2 regions of the Candidatus Thiodiazotropha sp. CDECU1 genome follow, and region 2 is predicted to be linked to the other one. Evidence: predicted binding sites of a transcription regulator. Region 2 holds the regulator's gene; the other holds the start of a gene.
What was found. The regulator sigma-54, encoded in region 2, starts transcription at its own class of promoters, with help from an activator protein. The targets are predictions, from matches to a motif close to TGGCANGNTNCNTGCTT.
Positions count from the first base shown of each region.

Region 1: the regulator sigma-54 is predicted to act here: its motif matches at 3,002-3,018, upstream of R2K28_RS11190 (motility protein A).

Region 1 is NZ_OY734020.1:2,455,581-2,460,970, reverse strand. It holds gene R2K28_RS11205 (SulP family inorganic anion transporter) at 1-1,432, opposite strand, end outside; gene R2K28_RS11200 (c-type cytochrome) at 1,504-2,349, opposite strand; gene R2K28_RS11195 (DUF3617 domain-containing protein) at 2,480-2,896, opposite strand; gene R2K28_RS11190 (motility protein A) at 3,055-3,873, shown strand; gene R2K28_RS11185 (OmpA/MotB family protein) at 3,888-4,643, shown strand; gene R2K28_RS11180 (cytochrome-c peroxidase) at 4,853-5,390, shown strand, end outside.
Region 2 is NZ_OY734020.1:4,118,025-4,123,414, reverse strand. It holds gene lptA (lipopolysaccharide transport periplasmic protein LptA) at 1-48, shown strand, start outside; gene lptB (LPS export ABC transporter ATP-binding protein) at 45-770, shown strand; gene R2K28_RS18845 (RNA polymerase factor sigma-54) at 964-2,451, shown strand; gene hpf (ribosome hibernation-promoting factor, HPF/YfiA family) at 2,623-2,943, shown strand; gene ptsN (PTS IIA-like nitrogen regulatory protein PtsN) at 2,973-3,440, shown strand; gene hprK (HPr(Ser) kinase/phosphatase) at 3,440-4,378, shown strand; gene rapZ (RNase adapter RapZ) at 4,389-5,252, shown strand; gene R2K28_RS18820 (PTS sugar transporter subunit IIA) at 5,252-5,390, shown strand, end outside.

The DNA.
Region 1 (5,390 bases), 1.7 Mb from region 2:
GATCCATATAGGAGACAACACTCAAATCGAGAAGTACGTTGTCATCACGATGACGTTTTAACAGGCTGCTCAATTGATCGATTGAGGCGTAAAACAGATGGCCTTCAACCCGGATCTGAACCGACTCATCACCCTTCTCAATGCTTATATCGAGTTTTGAAGCGGATAGTACGAACAGGATTACCGATAAAATAAATGCAATGATCAGACCCGTCTGCAGGCCAAGGAAGACTATCCCGAACAAGGTTGTCACAAATACCGATAGCTCCCCGGTCCAGGAAAACAGACGGCTGATCTCGGCCGGTTTGATCATGCCGATTCCCACCAGCATCAGGGTACCGGCGATGACCGGCATCGGCATATAGGTGAGCAGAGCGCCAAACATCTCGATCAGGATAAACACCACGAATGCGGAGAGAATGCCGGCCAGGGGTGTTGCTGCACCTAATGAAAGATTCAATGCAGTGCGGTTAAAACTGCCTGAACCGGCAAAGCTTGAAAAGAATGGAGCAAGCGTATTGGCAATCGCCTGGGCGAATACCTCCTTGTCCACATTGATTGATTGATCGGTATCACTGCGTAGGCGCTTGACGATGACCATGGATTGGGCCATGCCAATAAGTGCAATGGTTATGGCATTGGGCAGCATGGCGAAACCCACCAGCAGATACTCGAGATCGATTTTCGGGCTGGAGAGGGGCAGGGCTTGAAAAGGAATATGTCCAAGCAACTCTATTTCCGTATCGACCTGAGTAAAGAGGCCCATCACGACCATGCCCGTGACATAGCCGACAGCCATGGCGATCAAAATTGCAAAACGGGGAAACCTGATTTTGGCGATGATGCCCGCGATGACGGTTGTTATACCGATGCAAAAGCTGTAGGGATTTATCAATGTCCGCCAATCATCAGCCAGGACAAAGAGTTTTTCGAAGAAGAATAGGGTACCCGAAGGGGTGAGTCCCAATATACCGTCAAGGGATGAGAGGATAAGAATGATTCCCACACCAACGGTGATCCCGGTTATCGCAGCCGGGCTTAGATATTGAAAATATTTTCCACCCCTGAGCATCCAGATGAACATTTGAATCAGTCCAACCATAAGGCTGAGCAGGATCACATAGTCGATATAGAGTGGGCTGCCCCGGCCTGCGAAAGGGACTACCGCGATACCGATCAATATGGCGACTGCCGTGTTTGGTCCGCCCAACATTGAACTTGAACCAAAGAGGCTGGCAAAGAGGGTAACGAAAATCGATGTATAGATGCCGTACTCAGGCGGTAGTCCGGCCAGATAGGCGAAGGTGATGCCCTGAGGTATAACCAATATGGCAGCGACAACAGCGGCAAATGCCTCTGTAGGTAGATTCAGCTTTCCTGCTCGGTCTGGCCTCCATGGAATAATCTCCGACAACAGTCGTATATATTTCATATCACTCTATCATTGGAATCGATCTACCTTGTTTCCATGGTCTAACCCTGTCTCTTTTCAAGTCGCTTGATCTAATCCACTAATCCGGAGATAGATTCGAAGAGTTTCAGCAGTTTGCTGCGCCGGGGGTCTCCCGGCCTGATCTGCATATTGATATATGCCGCCACATCCAGTGCAGCCTGATGGGTGAGGGTGCGTTCCTGGCCAAGGGGCATGTTCGCCCAAATGAAGCCCGCGGCCTTTTTGATATTCGCTATGCCGGCGCCTTTGTTGTAGGCGTCCATACCCCAAAGCGGGGGAATACCCGGTATGCCGTGACCGTCGTTTGCATGGCATTGGGCGCATTTCGTTTCATAGATCGCCTTGCCGCTGGCAGGATTTGGGTCATAGCCCGTGTCGGGCAAGGTCGGCACTCCTCTACCGGCTGGTGCCTCGCCAATCACTTCGCCATGAGAGATATAGGAGATATAGGCCGCCACAGCCAATACCTCCGGTGAGTCCTCGGGCGGCATGATGCCGTCGAGGCTGTACACGAAGCACTCCCGGATGCGCAATCCAATGCCATTGCGACGGCCGTTCTTACTGCGCCACTTCGGGTACATACCCGCCACATTGAGCGGAATGGCATCGGGTTTGCGTCCTGCATTGAGGTGGCAGTTGCTGCAGCGCAGCCGATTGCCTGAATAGCGGGCACCAAAGCGTTCGGTTTCAGTGACGATGCGGTAGCCGAACACCACATTGCTGTGGTAATCGTCCAGATAACTCCGCTTGAGTAACTCATCTATAGCGATGGGGGTGTCAGCAGCCACGCGCTCCATGGGCAGCAACCCCAACAAGAGAATGAAGGGGTAGAGAAATCGGCGATATCCAGCTGCCTGATGATCCTGTTTAGGTGAAATAGAGTCTGTGCTGTTCAATGTGCTCTGAGCACTCTAAATTGCATTGGCATGGTATGGTTAAGACCGGTGTCATTGAATCCTGCTAGTGGCAGCCCGCCCTTGAGTGGGAGGAATTTACCACACATAGTATGGTTTTTTCACCCTAATGTTACTGTTTACAAGGCCCTAAACGTTTACCTGTCGTCTTCGAGTTCATCAGAACACCCCCTAGATCGATGTTAATGACCCCCTCTGCAGTATCGCCGTAGTAGGTGATGCTTCCCTGGCTTGTGGTTACGCCAACCGAGCGTGTGCAGCTTATGTTCCAGGAAACCTTATCCCCTTCCGTAATGAGATCGATGGTTTCGCAGGCCTGTCCCAATTGACTGTCTTTGGGTACAAAGTCAGCCCTGGTGATGCAAGTGGTATAGGAGGTGGGTGGTAATAGCTGCATCGGCATGCCAGGCGTATTCAGCACTGCGGTCCAGTGCCACAATCCCGGATTCATATTGATCTCCGAGGCATAGACATCGTACGAGAGTAGCGCGAAAAGCGACAGCGAGGCAGGGATTGTTCTGTTTTTCATCAGGCACCGGTCCATGAAGATTAGTCAGCGGCAATCAATCTACCTGTTTTGGGGAGGCGATGACGCGATCTGACGCACAGGGTAACAAAGCTTCACAGCCATACTTGGCCTGCTATTTGCTGTTGATAGGTAAAGGCATATTCAATAGGAGAACAGCATTGGTCACACAGCTTTGGATTGGATTGCTATCACTCTCCGTACTGGTATCTGTGAGTATACAGCTGTTAGCCCCGGGTTCCGGGCTGATCGCGATCATTTCAGGTCTTTTACTGGTGGTAGGCGGTACCCTGCTGACAGCGATCATGAGTCATTCCCTCAACTCCGTGTTGATGCTTTGGCAGTTGGTCGCCGATTTTCGTCACCCGCCCGCCAACATGGATGACGATGAGGAGGGCTTTTCACGCTTTCTACAGGCGGCAAATTACTTCCGCCGCGGCGAGATTCGGCCGGCAGAAGCGGTAATACAGCAGATTTCAGAACCGCTGCTGCGCAGAGGCACCCAACTGGTGTTGGACGGTTTTCCCCGTGACCAGGTGACACTTACCCTGCAGCGCCAGATTGCAGAGGACAGGGATCATTTACGCCGACCCGCCGAGATGCTGCGTGCCATGAGTGGTTATGCCCCTGCGTTCGGCATGCTTGGGACACTACTCGGCCTGGTGCAGATGTTGTTTGGCCTGGGTTCCGGAAACCTGGCTTCAATCGGCGCCGCCATGGGTTTTGCCATGCTGACCACTGTGTATGGCCTGGTATTGGCCAACCTGGTGTTCAAACCCCTTGCCAGTAAGTTGGAGCAGCGCGGCAGACAACTGATCACACGCCGGGTCGCACATCTGCAGGCAGTCATGATGTTATGCGACAGGCAACATGCGGAGTTGATCAGGGAGATGATGAATGAGGTCAACGCCAGACAGGACATGCGCCAGGCAGCCCATGAATTACAACTTATTACCAGCCCTGACCAGAATGCCGCCTGAATAGGTGACAGCCCATGACAACCACGAGCGGGAAGAGAGAGATGCACCAAAAACCAGCTACGGGAGGGGAGCTCGATAGCAGTGCCTGGTATGCCTGGGAAGTTGAAGAGAATGATGGTGGTTGGCTGTTGACCTATGTGGATGTGTTGAGCGTGATACTGGCCATGCTGGTTGTGCTGCTGGGGCAGATGGCAGTGCAGCATCTGCAGACAACGGATGAGGATAGCAGGATGGCGGCCACCTATGAGGCTGTTCCCAGTGACGAGCCGACGCTTGAAGTGCAACAGCCACAAGCACCGGTTCAAGTGGATGAGGAGCCGAATCAGATTAGTGATGCCGAAGCCCGCCTGGTAGCAGCGATAGAGGATCGCTTTCAGGACGAGGTGACAGTGGTGCAAAAGGATAAAGGCATCTCATTGGAAATCGCCGATGTCATTCTTTTCGATTCAGGTAAGGCGGAGCTGCTTGACGAGGCTTTTCCCATACTGCAGAAGCTCGCAATGACTTTGCAGGAGATTGGTGAGGCGGACATCGCCGTAGAAGGTCATACCGATGACCGCCCCATACTGGGTGGCAGGTTTGAATCGAATTGGGAACTGGCCGCTGCTCGCGCCAATGCAGTGACGCGTTTTCTCCTGAGTCAGGGTTTTGCAGCAAAACATCTGCGTTCCGTAAGCTACGCGGATGCTCATCCGGTGGCTGATAACTCGGACCCGACCGGGCGTGCTGAAAACCGCCGTGTCAATCTTCGGGTGGAGTTTTTGCAGTAGCGCGCTCTTTTCACAGCATCCAATTCATGAATGGATGAGCAATCCTTAATTTCCTAAAATCTGTCGCCCGATGTGACAGACTCCCCATTTTGATCGCCCATCTACGCCACATTTACCAATTCTTGATCAAAATCAAGTCTCCTCTATCCATCTATGCTCAATTCTTATTGGGTATTCGATTTATACGCGATCTATGGAGTGGCTGAGTCATGGGATTACATAAGGTTGGTGTTGCTGCATTGATAGGGTGCTTGACTGTTTCGTGTGGAGGAGGTGGTGGCAGCAGCGATGACAGTGATAATACCAATACATCTACTGCATCTATGGCTGAGTTGGGAAAGAAACTGTTTTTCGATACCAATCTCTCCAGTGGCAGCAACCAGGCGTGCAGCTCTTGTCACGATCCCTCAAATGGTTTCGCCGATCCTCGTGTCAGTGTAACTGCTCCGGTTTCAGAGGGATCGGTTGGTGGTGCCTTCGGTGATCGAAATGCGCCAACTGCTGCCTATGCCGCGTTTGCACCTGCCTTCGGTGAGGTCGCGGATCAGGATCAGACACCGGAGACAGACTCAAAGTACCAGGGTGGACAGTTTCTGGATGGACGTGCCGTTGATCTGATTGAGCAGGCCAAGGGCCCCTTTATCAATCCGGTTGAAATGAATAACGCTTCCGAAGCCGAGGTTGTCGCAAAGGTGCAGAATGCTGAGTACGCAGCGGATTTCATTGCCATATTCGGTGCAGATGCTT
Region 2 (5,390 bases):
CAGCGAGTACAGGTCGTCATTGAACCTGAACAGCAGTCAAAACCATGAGCCAGCTACAGGCCAAGGCGCTGCAGAAGCAGTATGGAAAGCGTAATGTGGTGGATGGTGTCTCACTCAGCGTGAACAGTGGTGAGGTGGTTGGGTTGTTGGGGCCGAATGGCGCGGGAAAGACCACCAGTTTCTATATGATCGTTGGCCTGATCCAGGCGGATAGTGGGGAGATACTCCTGGATGGAGAGGTATTGACCGATCAGGTGATGCATAAACGGGCACGCAGCGGTATCGGCTATCTGGCTCAGGAGCCATCGGTTTTTCGCCGCCTGAGTGTGGAGCAGAATATTCTTGCGATCCTGGAGACCCAGGAGCAGCTGGATGCCGCCAGACGCCGTGAGCTGTGTGACGAGCTGTTACTGGAGTTAGGTATCGGGCACTTGAGGGAAAGCCTGGCAATGAGCCTCTCCGGGGGTGAGCGCAGGCGTCTGGAGATTGCCAGGGCCCTCTCCATTCGGCCGCGCTTTATATTATTGGATGAACCCTTTGCCGGTGTCGATCCCATTGCGGTCATCGATATCAAGAAGATCATTCAGCACCTGAAGGCCCTGCAAATAGGCGTCCTGATTACGGATCATAATGTCAGAGAGACCCTGGATATCTGTGATCGGGCCTATATCATCAACAGCGGTCGCGTGTTGGCTGAGGGCTCCACGGGAGAGATACTTCAGAACGAGGAGGTTCGAAGTGTCTATCTCGGTGAGGATTTTTCCATGTAGCAGACTGAGGGGGCTTGGTTATCCTGTTGATTTTAAATGAATTACAGGATTAATCCTTGAATGGTTCGGGCATTGGGCAAGGTAATGCAGTGGGATTCAGCCAAGAAATATATTTTTCCTCTGCGGCGTTTTTTAGCTAGAATGAAATTAAAGACATACAAATAACATACCAGGTCCAAAGATAACATCTGCGATGAAGCAGGCCCTACAGCTCCGGCTCGGTCAACATCTAACCATGACACCTCAATTGCAGCAGGCAATACGCCTGCTGCAACTCTCCGCGCTCGACCTGAGTCAGGAGGTTCAGGAGGTGATGGAGACCAACCCCATGCTCGAAGTGGAAGAGGAGTTTGGTCAACAGAACACCACCAAGGAGGGGGAGGCCGCTGACAGCGGGGTGTCGGAGCAATCTGCGGCGGTTGATGCGAACAGCAACGACATCAACAACGAACGTGAAATTAAGACTGATGCGCCCCAAGCGACGGAGGAACTGCCGGTCGATAGCGAATGGAGCGATGTCTACGACAGTTATCAGCCCACTTCAAGCGGTGGTGGCGAGACGAACGATCACGACTATTTGATGCACAATAGTAGTGCCACAACCCTGCATGACCATCTGGTATGGCAGATGAACCTGACGCCTTTCTCACCCCAGGATATCGCAATCGCCACAAACATCATCGACGGCATCAATGAGGATGGCTATTACACCGGTGATCCGGAGGAGGTGCTGGAGTCGCTCAACGATGAAGAGGCCACCATTGAGGATATCAATGCGGTGTTGCACCGGATCCAGGCGTTCGACCCGCCTGGCGTGGGGGCCCAGGGCCCTCAGGACTGTCTCCTCATCCAGTTGAATCAACTACCCGAATCGACCGCCTATCGGCAGTTGGCAATCAAGCTTTGCAGGGACTATTTCAATCTTTTGACCGCGCAGGATCAAAATCAGATCATACGCAGGATGAAGATCAATCAGGATGAGCTTGTGGCGGTGATGCAGCTGATTCGTACACTTAATCCCCACCCGGGTTCACTGATTGCCAGCAGCGAGCCGGATTATGTCATACCCGATGTGTTCGTGAGCAAGCAAAACGGTCGCTGGATAGTCGAGCTGAATGGCGAGGTGACGCCAAAATTGCGGGTGAACACAGGTTATGCCAATTTGATCAGGCGCGCGGATCAGAGCGAAGACAACACCTTTCTGAAGAACCATTTACAGGAAGCTCGTTGGTTCATTAAGAGTTTGATGAGTAGAAACGAGACTATTTTACGCGTAGCGAGTAAAATCGTAGAGTATCAAAGGGGGTTTTTCGAACATGGAGAAGAGGCGATGAAGCCTCTGGTTTTGAGGGATATCGCTGAGGCGTTGGAAATGCACGAATCGACCATATCCCGTGTGACAACCCAGAAATACATGCATACACCCAGGGGGACACTGGAGTTCAAGTATTTCTTTTCCAGCCATGTCAGCACCAGTGCGGGAGGTGAGTGCTCGTCTACAGCGATTCGCGCGCTGATAAAGAAAATGATAGCCGCTGAGATTCCCAACAAGCCTCTCAGTGACAACAAGATTGCCGCTCTTTTGTCTGATCAGGGTATCGAAGTCGCCCGTCGGACAGTGGCAAAGTACCGAGAGTCGATGGGTATTCCTCCATCGAACGAACGTAAGCGTCTGATATAGGAGTTATTTGAGCGACGAATCGCAGGTTGTTAACAGCGATCCCTTTGCGGATGCAGCCAGGCACGAGGCTTATGCGGATTGCTGCACAGCATATACTGAAAGTACGATTGGTCCTCAATTAGTGACATCAGGCAGGGTGATGGGTAACCTCATCTAAGATAGGAGAAAATTATGCAAATTAGCGTGACCGGTCATCATGTGGATGTAACCGATGCCTTGAAAAGCTATGTAGACAATAAGTTTGAACGTCTTGAGCGCCATTTTGATAATGTGATCAATGTCCACGTTATCTTGAGCGTGGAGAAAATGAGGCAGAAGGCAGAAGCTACAATGCAAGTGAACGGTGCGAGTGTTTATGCGGACTCTGTACAGGAAGATATGTATGCAGCCATCGATCTGCTCACGGATAGACTCGATAGGCAGGTGTTGAAACACAAGGAGAAAATGAAAAGTCATCGCGCCGGTAGCGGCGTTAAGTATGCGTCTGAGTAATACGGGCTGATTGAACTGGCGAGGTCTCCATGTTTCCAAACGGCTATCTTGTGGAAGAACGGATCGGTTGCAAAGTGGAGGCTGCCAGCAAGAAGCGCGTATTGGAACAGCTCGGTCAGCGCTTGGCCGAGGCTGTTCCCGATCTCAATCAAGATCTGGTATTTGATGCGCTCCTCGAGCGTGAAAGGCTGGGTAGCACCGGTCTGGGCAAGGGTATCGCCCTGCCCCACGCCCGCATGCCGCAAATCACTGGAGCGCTTGCAGCGTTTATCCAGCTCCCCGAGGGAATCGATTTCGACGCAATCGATAATCAGCCGGTTGATCTTGCCTTTGCAATGTTGGTTCCGGAGGAGGCAACCGACGAACATCTGCAGCTTTTGGCCAAGTTGGCGCAGATGTTCGATGATGAGGAGTTCTGCACTGCCCTGAGGCAGGCGGCAAGCGCACATGATCTTTATGAACTGATCCAGCAACGGGAAGCTATAATCTCTGCTTAATGAAGCCAATCTATACCATTCGGGATCTCTATGATGAGTTGGCCAGCGAACTTTCGCTGACCTGGAATGGTGAGGGGGGAGACGCGGAGATTGTGGTGGATATCGAGCTGCAGCATGGAAGGCAGCCCGCTGGCCCCCTCAACTTGATCAGGCCCAATCAGATCCAGGTCATCGGGCCACCGGAAAGGAAACATCTGCTGAGTGAGGAAAAGGATGCCTATCATGAATACCTACAGGTTCTATTCAAGGCCTCACCGGCCGCGCTTATATTTACCGATGGTTTAAAACCACTTCAAGAGTGTGAGGGACAGGCCATGGATAGGAATGTCGCACTTTTCTATACCCCGCAATCCGATAATCAGGTGATAAAACGCCTGGTGGAACGCTTCAGCCAGCCGGTGGGTGAAAAGCTGCTGGTACATGGGGTCTATATGGAGGTCCTGGGCAGGGGAGTGCTGTTCAGCGGTGATCCGGCGATCGGTAAAAGCGAACTCGCACTGGCGCTCATTTCCCGCGGACATTGTCTAATTGCGGATGACGCAACGGAGCTCTATAAATCAGCCAGTAAAACACTCATCGGTCGTTGTCCGAAGGTTTTACAGGATTTTCTGGAAGTGCGTGGACTGGGCATGATCAATATCCGCGCCATGTTCGGTAACAGCGCCATCAAACCCAATAAAGAGTTGCACTTGATCATTGATCTGCTGCATTTCGATGACAAGAAACTACATGATATGGATCGTCTCGAAGGCTGTCATTCAACAAGAACCTTGCTCGGGGTTGAAATCCCGATGACAAGCCTGCCGGTTGCCGCCGGTCGTAACCTGGCTATCCTGGTTGAAACCGCTGTGCGCCAGCATATGCTGATGCTCGATGGCTATAATGCCACTCAGGATTTCATTGAACGACAACAGATCTATATCGATCAGGATGAATAAAGCAGCCGACATGTCTGATTGGTTCAAATTGCAAATCGTCAGCGGAATGTCGGGATCGGGCAAGACAATAGCCCTGCATACGCTGGAAGATATGGGCTATTACTGTATCGATAATCTGCCGATTTCCCTGTTGGTCTCTGTGGCCGATCATCTGATAAATGAACCGGAGGCGATCTTCCGCAAGACCGCGGTGGGCATAGATGCCCGCAGCCAATCCAGTCAGTTATCCACGCTACCGGATATGGTGGAGGATATTCGTAACAGTGGACTCGACTGTAAGATGCTTTTTCTTGATACCAAAGCGGAAACATTGATCAAGCGCTTCAGTGAAACCCGGCGTAAACATCCGTTGACGAATGAGCAGCGTTCTCTGGCAGAGGCCATTCGCTATGAACGTGAATTACTGGCGCCGGTGATCGAGGCGGCTGATCTGAGAATCGATACCACCCATACCAATCTTCACGAGTTGCGTGACCTGGTGCGACACCGTATCGGAGGTGAGGAGGGTAAGGTCTCGATTCTTTTCGAATCCTTCGGCTTCAAACACGGCCTGCCTAGAGATGTGGATTTTGTCTTTGATGCCCGCTGTCTGCCTAATCCCTATTGGCAGGAAGAACTGCGCGCCTACAATGGTATGCAGGCACCTGTAGCTGACTATCTGTCGGCACATCAAGAGGTGACCAGTATGCTTTCTGACATGATCGATTTCCTCGCCCGTTGGATACCTGCATTCGAAGCCGATGGGCGTAGCTATCTCACTATTGCAGTGGGATGTACAGGGGGGCAGCATCGGTCTGTGTTTTTGGTGGAACGGCTGTCACAACACTTTGCAGAGGCGGGTTTACATGTCATGAGCCGACATCGGGAATTGTAATGACCGTTGGTTTGCTGCTTATCACCCACAGCAGGATTGGCGAGGCAATCCTGGAGACGGCTGGGAAAATGCTTGAGGGCGCACCCCTGGGTGTCGAGTGCCTGCCTGTTGGTACAGACGGCATCCCGGAAAAACTAA